Linked DNA regions of Archangium violaceum. Each later gene encodes a partner of the first gene's protein in a complex. Links are inferred from orthologs where the notes say so. Each region holds a gene or a part of one and is shown on either strand. Other genes may lie near its edges. The genes, in order: pnp and JRI60_RS07820.

What was found.
Region 2: pnp (region 1) and JRI60_RS07820 share a complex: the UniProt entries of both Bacillus subtilis proteins name them as parts of the possible RNA degradosome complex. The link is inferred for Archangium violaceum from one-to-one orthologs.

The regions. Positions count from the first base shown.
Region 1 is NZ_CP069396.1:3,290,783-3,293,743, reverse strand. It holds pnp (polyribonucleotide nucleotidyltransferase), read right to left. Parts: upstream 2,593-2,961; coding sequence 409-2,592; downstream 1-408. Other genes in the region: purB (adenylosuccinate lyase), read left to right, coding at 1-154. UniProt on the Bacillus subtilis protein: Involved in mRNA degradation. Catalyzes the phosphorolysis of single-stranded polyribonucleotides processively in the 3'- to 5'-direction. Necessary for competence development in Bacillus subtilis.
Region 2 is NZ_CP069396.1:1,845,643-1,854,451, reverse strand. The notes cover bases 3,555-6,378. They hold JRI60_RS07820 (6-phosphofructokinase), read left to right. Parts: upstream 3,555-4,359; coding sequence 4,360-5,397; downstream 5,398-6,378. Other genes in these bases: JRI60_RS07810 (aldose epimerase), read left to right, coding at 6,258-6,378; xdhC (xanthine dehydrogenase accessory protein XdhC), read left to right, coding at 5,416-6,162; JRI60_RS07825 (glucosamine-6-phosphate deaminase), read right to left, coding at 3,555-4,105. Also shown: JRI60_RS07840 (beta-1,3-glucanase family protein), read right to left, coding at 1-194; JRI60_RS07835 (hypothetical protein), read left to right, coding at 475-1,554; JRI60_RS07830 (vWA domain-containing protein), read left to right, coding at 1,685-3,364; more of JRI60_RS07825, read right to left, coding at 3,365-3,554; more of JRI60_RS07810, read left to right, coding at 6,379-7,094; JRI60_RS07805 (threonine synthase), read left to right, coding at 7,105-8,310; ddpX (D-alanyl-D-alanine dipeptidase), read right to left, coding at 8,376-8,809. UniProt on the Bacillus subtilis protein: Catalyzes the phosphorylation of D-fructose 6-phosphate to fructose 1,6-bisphosphate by ATP, the first committing step of glycolysis.

The DNA.
Region 1 (2,961 bases):
CGAGCAGGGCGTGTCCTTCCGCAAGGCGCTGCTGGAGGATCAGGATCTGCTCAAGGTGATGACGCCGGCGGAGATCGAGGACTGTTTCTCGGCCGGCTACCACATCAAGCACGTGGACGACATCTTCCAGAGGGTCTTCGGGCGGAGCGAGTAGTCACGGAGGTGGTGGGAACCCGAGTCCACCCCAGACCCTCACCCCGTCCCTCTCCCAGAGGGAGAGGGTCCAACCAGCTTCCTCACCGTGGATGTCCCCTCTCCCTCTGGGAGAGGGAAAGGGTGAGGGTATCCGTCACGGTTTTCAAATCCCTGGGGCACCAGGTACAGGTTGAACCCGAGTCCACCCCTATACCCTCACCCCGACCCTCTCCCAGAGGGAGAGGGAGGGAGGGAGGGAGGGAGGGTAGGACCTCAGGCCTTGGCGCCGGGCTGGGTGGCCTCGGGGGACTGAGCGGCGGCCGGGGCGGCCTCGGCGGGAGCGGGGGTGCCCTGCTGAGCGGCGGCGCGCTCGGCCATGGCCTCCTTGCGCGACAGACGGATCTTCCCCGTCTTGTCGATGCTCACCACCTTCACCAGCACCTCATCGCCCTCCTTCAGCACGTCCGACACGCTCTTCACGCGCTTGTCGGACAGCTCGGAGATGTGGATGAGGCCGTCGGTGCCGGGGAACAGCTCCACGAAGGCGCCGAACTCGGCGATCTTCCGCACCGTGCCCGTGTAGATCTTCCCGATCTCCGCCTCGCGGGTGAGCGCCTGGACCATGGCGATGGCGGCCTTCACCGACTCCACGTTGGCGCTGGCGATGTCCACCCGGCCCGAGTCGTCGATGTTGATGACCGCACCCGTGCGGGCGATGATGTCCTTGATCACCTTGCCGCCCGGCCCGATGACGTTCTTGATGAACTCGGGGCGGATCTGGATGGTGGTGATGCGCGGCGCGTAGGAGCTGATCTCCTTGCGCGGCTCGGCCATCGTCTTGAGCATCTCACCCAGGATGTGCAGACGGCCCTGACGCGCCTGCTCCAGCGCGCGGCTCATGATCTCCGTGGTCAGACCGGTGATCTTGATGTCCATCTGGATGGAGGTGATGCCCTTCGAGGTGCCGCACACCTTGAAGTCCATGTCGCCCAGGTGGTCCTCGTCGCCGAGGATGTCCGAGAGGATGGCGACCTGGTCACCCTCCTTCACCAGACCCATGGCGATGCCGGCCACCGGCGCCTTGATGGGGACGCCCGCGTCCATCAGCGACAGCGTGCCACCGCACACCGAGGCCATGGAGGACGAGCCGTTGGACTCGAGGATGTCCGAGACGAGCCGCACCGTGTACGGGAACTTCTCGCTGGCGGGCAGCATGTTGCGCAGCGCGCGCTCGGCCAGGGCGCCGTGACCGACCTCACGACGGCCGGGGCCGCGCAGGGGCTTGGTCTCGTTCACGCTGAACGGGGGGAAGTTGTAGTGCAGCATGAACCGCTTGAAGGACATGCCGCCGAGCAGCTCCAGGCGCTGCTCGTCCTCGGAGGTACCCAGCGTCGTCACCACCAGCGCCTGCGTCTCGCCGCGGGTGAAGATGGCGCTGCCGTGGGTGCGCGGGAGCACGCCCACCTCACAGGTGATGTTGCGCACCTCGGCGTGACCACGGGCGCCGATGCGGCCACCGTTCACCGTCAGCGTGCGCATGTGCTCGTACTTCAGGTCCTCCACCACCTGCTTGGCGTGCTTCTCCACCTGGGAGGTGTAGCCCTCGCCCAGCTGCTCCTTGAGCTTCGCCAGGGCCTCCTTCTTGGCCTTGGAGAGCGCCTCGTAGCGCGCCGCCTTCTCCTTGATGGTGTAGCCATGGACGATGCCGTCCCAGGCCAGCGCGCGCACCTTGGCCTTCAGGTCCTCGGCCACCGCGGGGATGCGGTCGTAGTTGCGCACCGTCTTGTTCAGCGCGCGCCGCAGCTCGTCCTGCAGGTCCAGCGCGGGCAGGGCCGCCTGCTTGCCGAACTCGAGCGCGGCCACCATGTCCGCCTCGCTCACCTCCTCGGCACCACCCTCCACCATGACGATCGCCTCGCGGCTCACGGCCATGACGAGGTCGATGTCGGACAGCTCGCGCTGCTTGAGCGTGGGGTTGGCGATGAGCTTGCCGTCCACGCGGCCCACGCGGATGCCCGCGATGGGGCCGTTGAAGGGGATGTCCGACACCCACAGCGCCGCCGAGGCGCCGGTGATGCCATGGATGTCACCCTCGTGCTCCGGGTCCGCGGAGATGACGCTCGCGATGACCTGGGTCTCGTAGGCGTACCCATCCGGGAAGAGCGGACGGCAGGAGCGGTCCACGATGCGGCTGGCCAGCGTCTCCTTCTCCGTCAGGCGCCCCTCGCGCTTGAAATAGCTGCCGGGGATGCGGCCGGCCGAGTACAGCTTCTCCTGGTACTCCACCGTGAGCGGGAGGAAGTCCACGTCCTTCTTCTCGCGCGCGCTCACCGCGGTGACGAGCAGCATGGTGTCGCCGTAGCGAACCACCACCGAGCCGTCCGCCTGCTTGGCCATGTGGCCGGTCTCGATGCTCAGCTCGGTGTCGCCAATCTTGACGCTCTTCTTCAAGTGCATATCCGTCTCGCCTTGTAACTGCCTGATGGCCACGCGACGCGTGCCCTGCCTTTTCCAAAAGGTGAGGGCCCACGCGCCTCATTGCGAGGCCTGTGGGGTGATGCGGTCGCCGGGCCTGGAACAGGCAAAGACGGGCAACCGCGGTGTGACTGCGGAGGGGCGCCTCGGAAGCGCCGGCAGGGATGAGTCGGAGCTTTGATCCCTGATCGCACGGGCCGACCTGGCTGCCTGGGTCGGCCCGTCCGAACGGAAACCAAAACCTCCGTCCACATCACGCCCTTGCTCCCTCCCTCGCCCCGCTCCTTCTTCTCGAATCAAAGGTGCTGCGACTGCGTGCTTCGACTGCCTGGAACGACTCGGGGCGCTGAC
Region 2 (8,809 bases), 1.4 Mb from region 1 along the record:
TGAATCGCATTGCGATAGACGGCCTCAGTCCCCGTCCCGGTCCTCGTGAGCTGTGGCAACTTCAGCCGATTTTCGCCAGGCTCCAGCGCGAGAACATACGAGCCACCCGGCTGGTTTGCTGGAAAGCGCGCGACAGTGCCCTCGCGATCGAAGACGGTTTGGCACCCAGGACGGCCGACGAATTGCGGGTCCACCAGCTCGAGCCTGCTCGGTTGCCGCGCCCCTACCAACCCATGGACGTCCGAAGGCCCTTACCTGTGACCGGTTACCCAGGGAACTTCTCGTGCAGATGAAGAAGGTGGACTGACCGTCCCATTCGATTGCTATAGGTGAAGCTCCAACGATATCGAGGGAGTGATGACCTACATTCGAATCCTGCTGTCAGCGGCGGTCCTCCTTTGCTGGGGATGCACGCAGGAACCCGCCCCGGGCCAGACCTGTGGTACAGGCACCCGAAGCAACAGCGGTCAATGCGTGCCAGAACTGGCCTCCCTCTGCGGCGATGGGACCACGGCGCGCAATGGGCGCTGTGTGGCGCAGGCGCAAGCACAGGTGACGTGCGGTCAAGGGACCGTTCTCCAGGGCTCGGAGTGCGTTCCCTCGAGCACGCTGAGCTGTGGACCAGGGACGGTGCAGCAGGGCTCGGAGTGCGTTCCCTCGAGCACGCTGAGCTGTGGACCGGGGACGGTGCAGCAGGGCTCGGAGTGCGTTCCCTCGAGCACGCTGAGCTGTGGACCGGGGACGGTGCAGCAGGGCTCGGAGTGCGTTCCCTCGAGCACGCTGAGCTGTGGCACGGGAACAACGCAGGTCGGAAACTCGTGCCGGGCGGACCTGTCGAAGGTCTGCGGAACGGACACGACCAGTGCCGGCACCACCTGCGTCTCCGTCATGACCTGCGGAGAGGGAACGATTCGGGACGGGAACGAGTGCCGTCCATGGACCAGCGCCTGTGGCCCCGGGACGACGTTCTCGAATGGCAAGTGCGAGGTCAGCCCGGGAGTGGTCTGCGGGGCGGGGACGGTCTGGGAGAATGGGAAGTGCGTCAAGCCGGTCCCGAGCCCCACGCTCGAGGCGTTCTCGAGCGACACGGCGCTGAAGGGCGGGTTCTACCGGAGCATGATCATCACGACCGGTTCGACCATCTATGAATACCGCGCGGCCGTGACGGACCTGTCGCAGAGCGGTGCGGAAGGCTGGGCGCAGTCCGGGGCGGCGCTGGTGGGCGAGGGCGCCTCGGTACACATGAAGTTCTGGGGACCGGCGTCGATCTCCGCGGGCACGCCCTTCGTGGCGCAGATCTCGAGCGCGCTTTCGAGAGGCGAGTGTCAGACCTCGCTGAATCCCACGAGCAAGCCCTCCGAGTACGGCTCGACCTACGCGAACTTCTTCGGGTGGAACGCCACGAGCCCTTCGCTGAAGGTCTGTGCGATTGGCGGCTCCGTCAAGGTCGAGCGCCTCTCGAACACCGCGAGGCTCACCTTCAACATCCAGTTCTCGGATGGAACGGTGTGGACGGACAAGGTGTTCGAGATGCCCTGGCGCCAGCAGGAGTGAGCGCGCCAGGGGCCTCGGGGGTGCCGTGGCGAACCTCGCCATCCCCCCGTTGACCGACCCTCCTCCGGATGACCGACCTCCTCCCGATGACGGACGCGCGACGCTCCGGGAACGTGCGATTCCCCCTCGCATGAAACGAATCCCGGGCCTCTCGAAGCTCGCCTTCATCACCCTGGGGGTCCTCGCCGTGCTCATCGGCGCCCTCACCCTTTTCGGCAACAACCTCCGCAAGCTCTTCGGAGCCAGCGCGGAGTCACTCGCCGGCAGATCGGAGCCGTCTGCGTACGGGGGGGTGGCCACCGGTCAACTCCAGCGCAAGTCGCTGAAGAGCTTCGGCGCGAACAAGGACGACGAGGGCGATTCGTACGCGGCCCCGCCACCGGCCTCGGCCCCGAGGCCCGCCGCGAAGCAGACGCAGGCCACGCGGCTGGCCGAGCCCGTCACCACCGGCAACACCCACGTCGCCGAGCGCCCCAATCCCTTCACCCTCACCTCCGAGGACCGCTTCTCCACCTTCGCGGTGGACGTGGACACCGCCTCCTACGCCCTCTTCCGCCGCTACATCACCGGCGGCTCCCTCCCCCCGCCCGAGTCCGTGCGCGTGGAGGAGTGGGTGAACTACTTCACCTACCGCTACCCCAAGCCCGAGGAGGGGGACTTCCGGGTGGACCTCGAGGGCGCTCCCTCGCCCTTCACCCGCGGCCGCCACCTGGTGCGCGTGGGCGTCCAGGGCCGCACCCTCGCCAAGAGCCAGCGCAAGCCCACCCACCTCGTCTTCCTGGTGGACACCAGCGGCTCCATGTCCGAGCCCGACAAGCTGCCGCTCGCGCAGAAGGCCATGAAGCTGATGGTGGACGGGCTCAACGAGTCGGACACCGTGGCGCTCGTCACCTATGCCGGCAGCGTGCGCGACGTGCTGCCCCCCACCCCCGCCTCCGACCGCTCCACCCTCTTCGACGCCATCGACGCGCTCACCGCTGGCGGCGGCACCGCCATGGGCAGCGGGCTGGAGCTCGCCTACAAGCACGCCGTGAAGAAGGCCAGCTCCAGGACCGTCTCCCGCGTCGTCGTGCTCACCGACGGCGACACCAACCTCGGCAAGAACCTCACCGCCGAGAGCATGCTCGAGAGCATCCAGGGCTACGTGAAGGAGGGCGTCACCCTGAGCACCATCGGCCTGGGCATGGGCAACTACCGCGATGACCTGATGGAGAAGCTGGCCAACAAGGGCAACGGCAACTGCTTCTACATCGACACCGAGCGCGAGGCCCGCCGCGTCTTCCAGGAGCGGCTCGCCGGCACCCTGGAGGTCATCGCCCAGGACGTGAAGGTGCAGGTGGAGTTCGACCCCGCCGCCGTGCGCGGCTACCGGCTGCTGGGCTACGAGAACCGCGCCATCGCCGACAAGGACTTCCGCAACGACAAGGTGGACGCGGGAGAGATTGGCGCCGGCCACACCGTCACCGCCCTCTACGAGGTGGAGCTCACCGGCGAGGGCCAGAGCGTGGCCACCGTGCGCGTGCGCGCCAAGAAGCCCGGTGGGGCCGAGGCCGCCGAGCAGCGCTTCTCCCTGGAGCGCGGGCAGCTGCGCGGCTCGCTGCGCGAGGCCTCCTCGGACCTGCGCTTCGCCACCGCCGTGGCCGGCACCGCGGACATCCTCCGGGGCGCTCCCCAGGCCGGGGACTGGAGCCTGGCCACCGCCGAGTCGCTCGCCGAGGACGCCGTGGACGGCATGAGCGACCGCGCCGAGTTCCTCGGCCTGCTGCGGCTGGCGCGCGAGCACCGCACCCCCGCCCTGGCCCGCGAGTAGCTAGCGGGAGCCCTCCAGGCCCCGCCCGGCCGCCGTGTCCACCCAGACCTCCACGTTCCCGTGGAGCTGGAGGAACGAGGCCGGGCACAGGGTGGTGAGGGGGCCACGCACCATGCCCGTCACCGCCGCCGCCTTGTTCACCCCGAAGGCCAGCAGCACCACCCGGCGCGCCTGCAGCAGCGCGCCCATGCCCAGCGTGAGCCCCGCCAGCGGCACCCTCGACACGTCTTCCCCGAAGAGGGACGCCAGCGACTGGCGTGAATCCCGGGACAGGCGCGCCCGGTGGCTCGCCGACTGCAGATTCTCCCCCGGCTCGTTGAAGGCCATGTGCCCGTTGGACCCGATGCCCAGCAGCAGCAGATCCAACCCTCCCGCCATCGCCAGCTGCGCGTCATAGCGGGCGCACTCGCGCTCGGCCCGCTCCGCGCTCCCATCCAGGAAGTGGATGCGCTCGGGTGCCAGGTTGACGTGCTGGAAGAGATGTCGCTCCATGTAGGCCCGGAAGCTGCCCGGGTCATCCGGCGGCAGGCCGAGGAACTCGTCCAGGTTGAAGGTGGTCACCCGGGAGAAGTCCAGCTCCCCGCGCCGGTGCAGGGCCACCATCTCCCGGTACACGTTGAGCGGGGTGCGTCCGGTCGGCAGCCCGATGACCAGAGAGGGCTTCTCCCGGATGGCGGCGGCCACCAGCCCGGCACAGGCGGTGGCAGCTTCCAGCTCGTTGGCGAAGACGCGGACGTTCAAGGCGTGGCCGGAGCGAAAGGGAGCAGCCAGCATAGCCAAAGCGCGCCTTCCGACAAAGCGGCACGTCACCCATCGCATCGTGCCCTGCCCCGGACGTGGGCCGGGTAGGGTCCGCGGCCGGGGAAGGCCCCGTCCGTCCGCCCCCTTAACGACCTCGGGTCATCCAGCTCTGGCCGACCGCCACCGTGGCTGCCGGGCGGTTTACGCCAACTTCGCGGATGATTCGTCCCCGAGGTGCGTTAGAAGGGCACCTCATGAAAGTCGCCGTTCTCACGGGCGGGGGCGATTGCCCCGGCCTCAATGCGGTCATCCGCGCCGTCGTCCGCCGGGCCAGTGCCCATGGCTTCGAAATGATGGGTCTGCGCGACGGCTGGAAGGGTCTCCTCGAGGACAACCACTTCCGCCTCACGCGCGAGACCACCTCCGGCATCCTCCACCGGGGAGGCACCATCCTGGGCACCTCCCGCGTCAACCCGTTCAAGGTGGAGAATGGGTTGGAGAAGGTGAAGCGGGCCATGGAGCGCAACGACATCCATGCCGTCATCGCCATTGGCGGTGAGGGCACCCTGTCCGCCGCCACCCGCATGTCCCAGGAGGGCCTGCGCATCGTCGGCGTGCCGAAGACGATCGACAATGATCTCAACGGCACGGACTTCACCTTCGGCTTCGACACCGCGGTGGCCATCGCCACCGAGGCCATCGACCGGCTGCACTCCACCGCCGAGTCGCACAAGCGCGTCATCGTGTGCGAGGTGATGGGCCGTCACGTGGGGTGGATCGCCACCTACGCGGGCATGGCCGGCGGCGCGGACGTCATCCTCGTCCCCGAGGTCCCCGCCGACCTGGTGCGGGTGGCCGAGCACATCAAGCACCGGCACTCCACCGGGCGCTCGTTCTCCATCGTGGTGGTGGCCGAGGGCACGCGCATCAAGACGGGCGCGGACGAGCAGGAGCACCTGGTCACCTCGGGCGCCCTGGACGAGGCCGGCCGGCCCCGGCTGGGCGGCGTGGGCAGCATCGTGGCCAATGAAATCGAGCGGCGCACGGGCTACGAGACGCGCGTGTCCGTGCTGGGCCACATCCAGCGCGGCGGCGCGCCCACCGCGCACGACCGCGTGCTGGCCACGCGCTTCGGCGTCCATGCGTGCGACATGGTGGCCCGAGGCGAGTTCGGCAAGATGGCCGCGCTCCGGGGCAATGAGATCATCAGCGTGGACCTGTCCGAGGCCACCCGCGAGCTCAAGAAGGTGCCCCAGGAATTCTTCGAGGTCGCCCAGGTCTTCTTCGGGTAGATGGACCTGTACGCGGAGATGGCAGCCCTCCTGTCCGAGGGCCGTCCGTTCGTGCTGGCCACCGTCATCGAGAGCGCCGGCAGCACGCCGCAGAAGCCGGGCTCGAAGATGGTGGTGCTCGGCGATGGAAGCCTGCGGGGCACCGTGGGCGGCGGAGCCATCGAGCATCAGATCATCCAGGCCGCGCTGGCCCTGCTCCAGGCCCCGGAGCGGACGCGCATCATCGAGACGCACCTCACGCACGAGCTGGGCATGTGCTGTGGCGGGCGGATGAAGGTGTTCCTGGAGAAGCACGGGGCACCGCCGAGGCTCACCGTGTTCGGCGCGGGGCACGTGGCGAAGGAGCTGGCCGCGCTCGCCCACCGGGTAGGCTTCCGCGTCACCGTGGTGGATGCCCGCCCCGAGTGGGCCAATCCCGAGCGCTTTCCCGACTGCGAGCTGCTGGTGAAGGACCCGGCGGACCACGCGCGGGCGCTCGCCGGTGGCGAGGACCAGTATTTCTGCGTCACCACCCATGACCACCCGCTGGACCAGGCGGTGGTGGAGGCGTTGCTGGAGAAGCCCTCGGCGTACCTGGGGGTGATTGGCAGCCGGCGCAAGGCCGAGCGCTTCCGCATGCGGCTGCGCGCCGCGGGCTTCCCCGAGGCCTCCGTGGAGCGGATGCGCTCTCCCATGGGCGTGGACATCGGCGCGCTGACGCCCGAGGAGATCGCCGTCTCCATCGTCGGCGAGCTCATCCAGGTGCGCCGCCTGCATGGAAGATGACAGGGTGCGCCGCTTCACGCGGTGTCCAGGCGCCCTCCCCTGTTAGAAGCCAGCACCCGCGCCACGTCCGGCGCGCGGGCCCAGGAGGCGAACACATGGTGGTCCTCACGGATGGTGGCTCTCGCGCCGAGGTCGTCCCCGAGCGGGGTGCACTCGTCAGCCGCTTCGTCGTCGAGGGCGAGCCCATCCTCTACCTCGACGAGAGCACCCTCGCGGATGCCACCAAGAACGTGCGCGGCGGCATCCCCGTGCTCTTCCCCGCCCCCGGTGTCACCCCCGGTGGCAAGTACCTGGTGGACGGCCGCGAGTACCCCATCCGCCGCCATGGCTTCGCCCGCGACCTGCCCTGGGAGGTGCGCTCCCAGGACACCTCACGCGTGGTGCTCGCGCTCGGGCACTCGGAGCAGACGCTTCGCGAGTTCCCCTGGCGCTTCGAGGCGCTCCTCACCGTCACGCTCCGGGGCTCCGCGCTCCACCTCACCTTCTCCGCCGAGAACCGCGACTCCCGGCCCATGCCCCTGCACCTCGGCTACCACCCCTATTTCCATGTCCCCCAGGCCCACAAGGCCTCCGCCCGCGTCGAGACCGATGCCTCTCGCGCCTGGGACAACCGCCAGGGCGCCAACGTCTCCTTCTCCGGGTTGGACCTCACCGCGCCCGAGCTGGACATGCACCTGATCGACCATTCGCCCCAGGGCACCACGCTCGAGCGCGGGCCCGGCCTGCGCCCCGTGGAGCTCGCCTGGAGCCCCTCCTTCACCACGCTCGTGGTGTGGACGCTCCAGGGCCGTGACTTCGTCTGCGTGGAGCCCTGGACCGCCCCCGGTGGCGCCCTCCAGACACACCAGGGTCTGCTGACCGTGGCCCCCGGCGCCACCTTCTCCTCCGAGTTCGAGATCAGCGTCGAGCCCCTGGCGCGCTTCGTCCGGTAAAAGGCGGGCCATGTCCTTCCTCTCCCATCTCGAATGCTCCCGCTGCCGCAAGACCCATGACGCGGACCGGGTCCAGAACCTGTGCGACTGCGGCGGCCCCCTGCTCGTTCGTTATGACTTGAAGGCCGCCGCCCGCTCCCTGCGCCCCGCCGACCTGTGCGGCCGCGTCGCCTCCCTGTGGCGCTACCGCGAGTTGCTGCCCGTCCGGGATCCCAAGAACATCATCACCCTCGGCGAGGGCATGACGCCGCTCTTCCCCCTCCCCCGCCTGGGCGCCGAGCTGGGCCTGCGCGACCTCTGGCTCAAGGACGAGGGTCTCAATCCCACCGCCTCCTTCAAGGCGCGCGGCGCCGCCACCGGTGTCAGCAGGGCCAAGGAGCTGGGTATTACCGCGCTCGCCATGCCCACCAACGGTAATGCTGGCGGTGCATGGGCCAGTTACGGGGCTCGCGCTGGAATGTCCGTCACCCTGGTGATGCCCACCGATGCTCCCGCCATGAGCGTGCTGGAGGCCACCGCCGTCGGCGCCAATGCGTACATGGTCAAGGGGCAGATCACCGACGCCGGAGCCATCGTCGGCCGCTCGGCCAAGGCTCATGGCTGGTTCGAGGCCGCCACGCTCAAGGAGCCCTACCGCATCGAGGGCAAGAAGACGATGGGGTATGAGATCGCCGAGCAGCTCGCCTGGAGCCTGCCGGACGTCATCCTCTACCCCACCGGCGGCGGCGTGGGCATCATCGGCATCTACAAGGCATTGCTGGAGATGCGCGAGATGGGTTGGCTGCCCGAGGATGTCCGCTTCCCCAGGCTCGTCGCCGTCCAGGCCGAGGGCTGCCAGCCCATCGTGAAGGCCTTCCGCGAGGGCAAGGACGTCTCCGAGAAGTGGGAGAATGCTTCCACGGTCGCCCAGGGGATTCGCGTGCCCAAGGCGCTCGGTGACTTCCTCGTTCTCCAGGCCGTGCGCGAGACGAGTGGAACCTGCGTGGCCGTGACTGACGCCGATACGATGTGGGGCCTGGAGCGCATCAGCCGCCTGGAGGGCTCCTTCATCTGCCCCGAGGGCGCCGCGCTCGTCGGGGCCGCTCGTATGCTCCTGCGCGATGGGTGGTTGGACCCCGGCCAGCGCGTGCTGCTCCTCAATACCGGCGCCGGTATCAAGTACCCGGATGTCATGTCGCCCAAGCTTCCCGTGCTCGAGCTTGATGCCACGCTGTGAGGTTCGAACAGTGGGGAGGACGGGGGGACATACCCTCACCCCGTCCCTCTCCCAGAGGGAGAGGGTTATTTGGCCTGGGTGTTTTCCGGCTTCGTGAAGGGTACATCCTGCACCGGCAGCTTCGTCGCTCCCGGCAGATCGTAGTGCCACCACTCCATCTGGTTCTTCTTGAAGCCCGCCCCCTCCATCGCCGCTCGGAGGATCTCCCGGTGCTTGCGCGATGCCTCCGTGCCTCCCGCATACCCGTGGTGCGCCGCCTTCTCGAATGAGTCGAACGGCGTCGGCATCTCCACCTCACCGCCATCCAACGTCACCAGCGTCAGGTCCACCGCCGCCCCACGGTTGTGGTTGCCCCCCTTCTTCGGGTTCGCCACGTAGCCCGGGTGCGGGTAGATCTTCCACATCTCCCACTGCACCGCGATCGGCCGGTAACAGTCGTACACCTTCAGCCGGTACCCCTGCTTGCGCAGTGTCTCCGCCGCCTTCGCCAGCCGCTCGG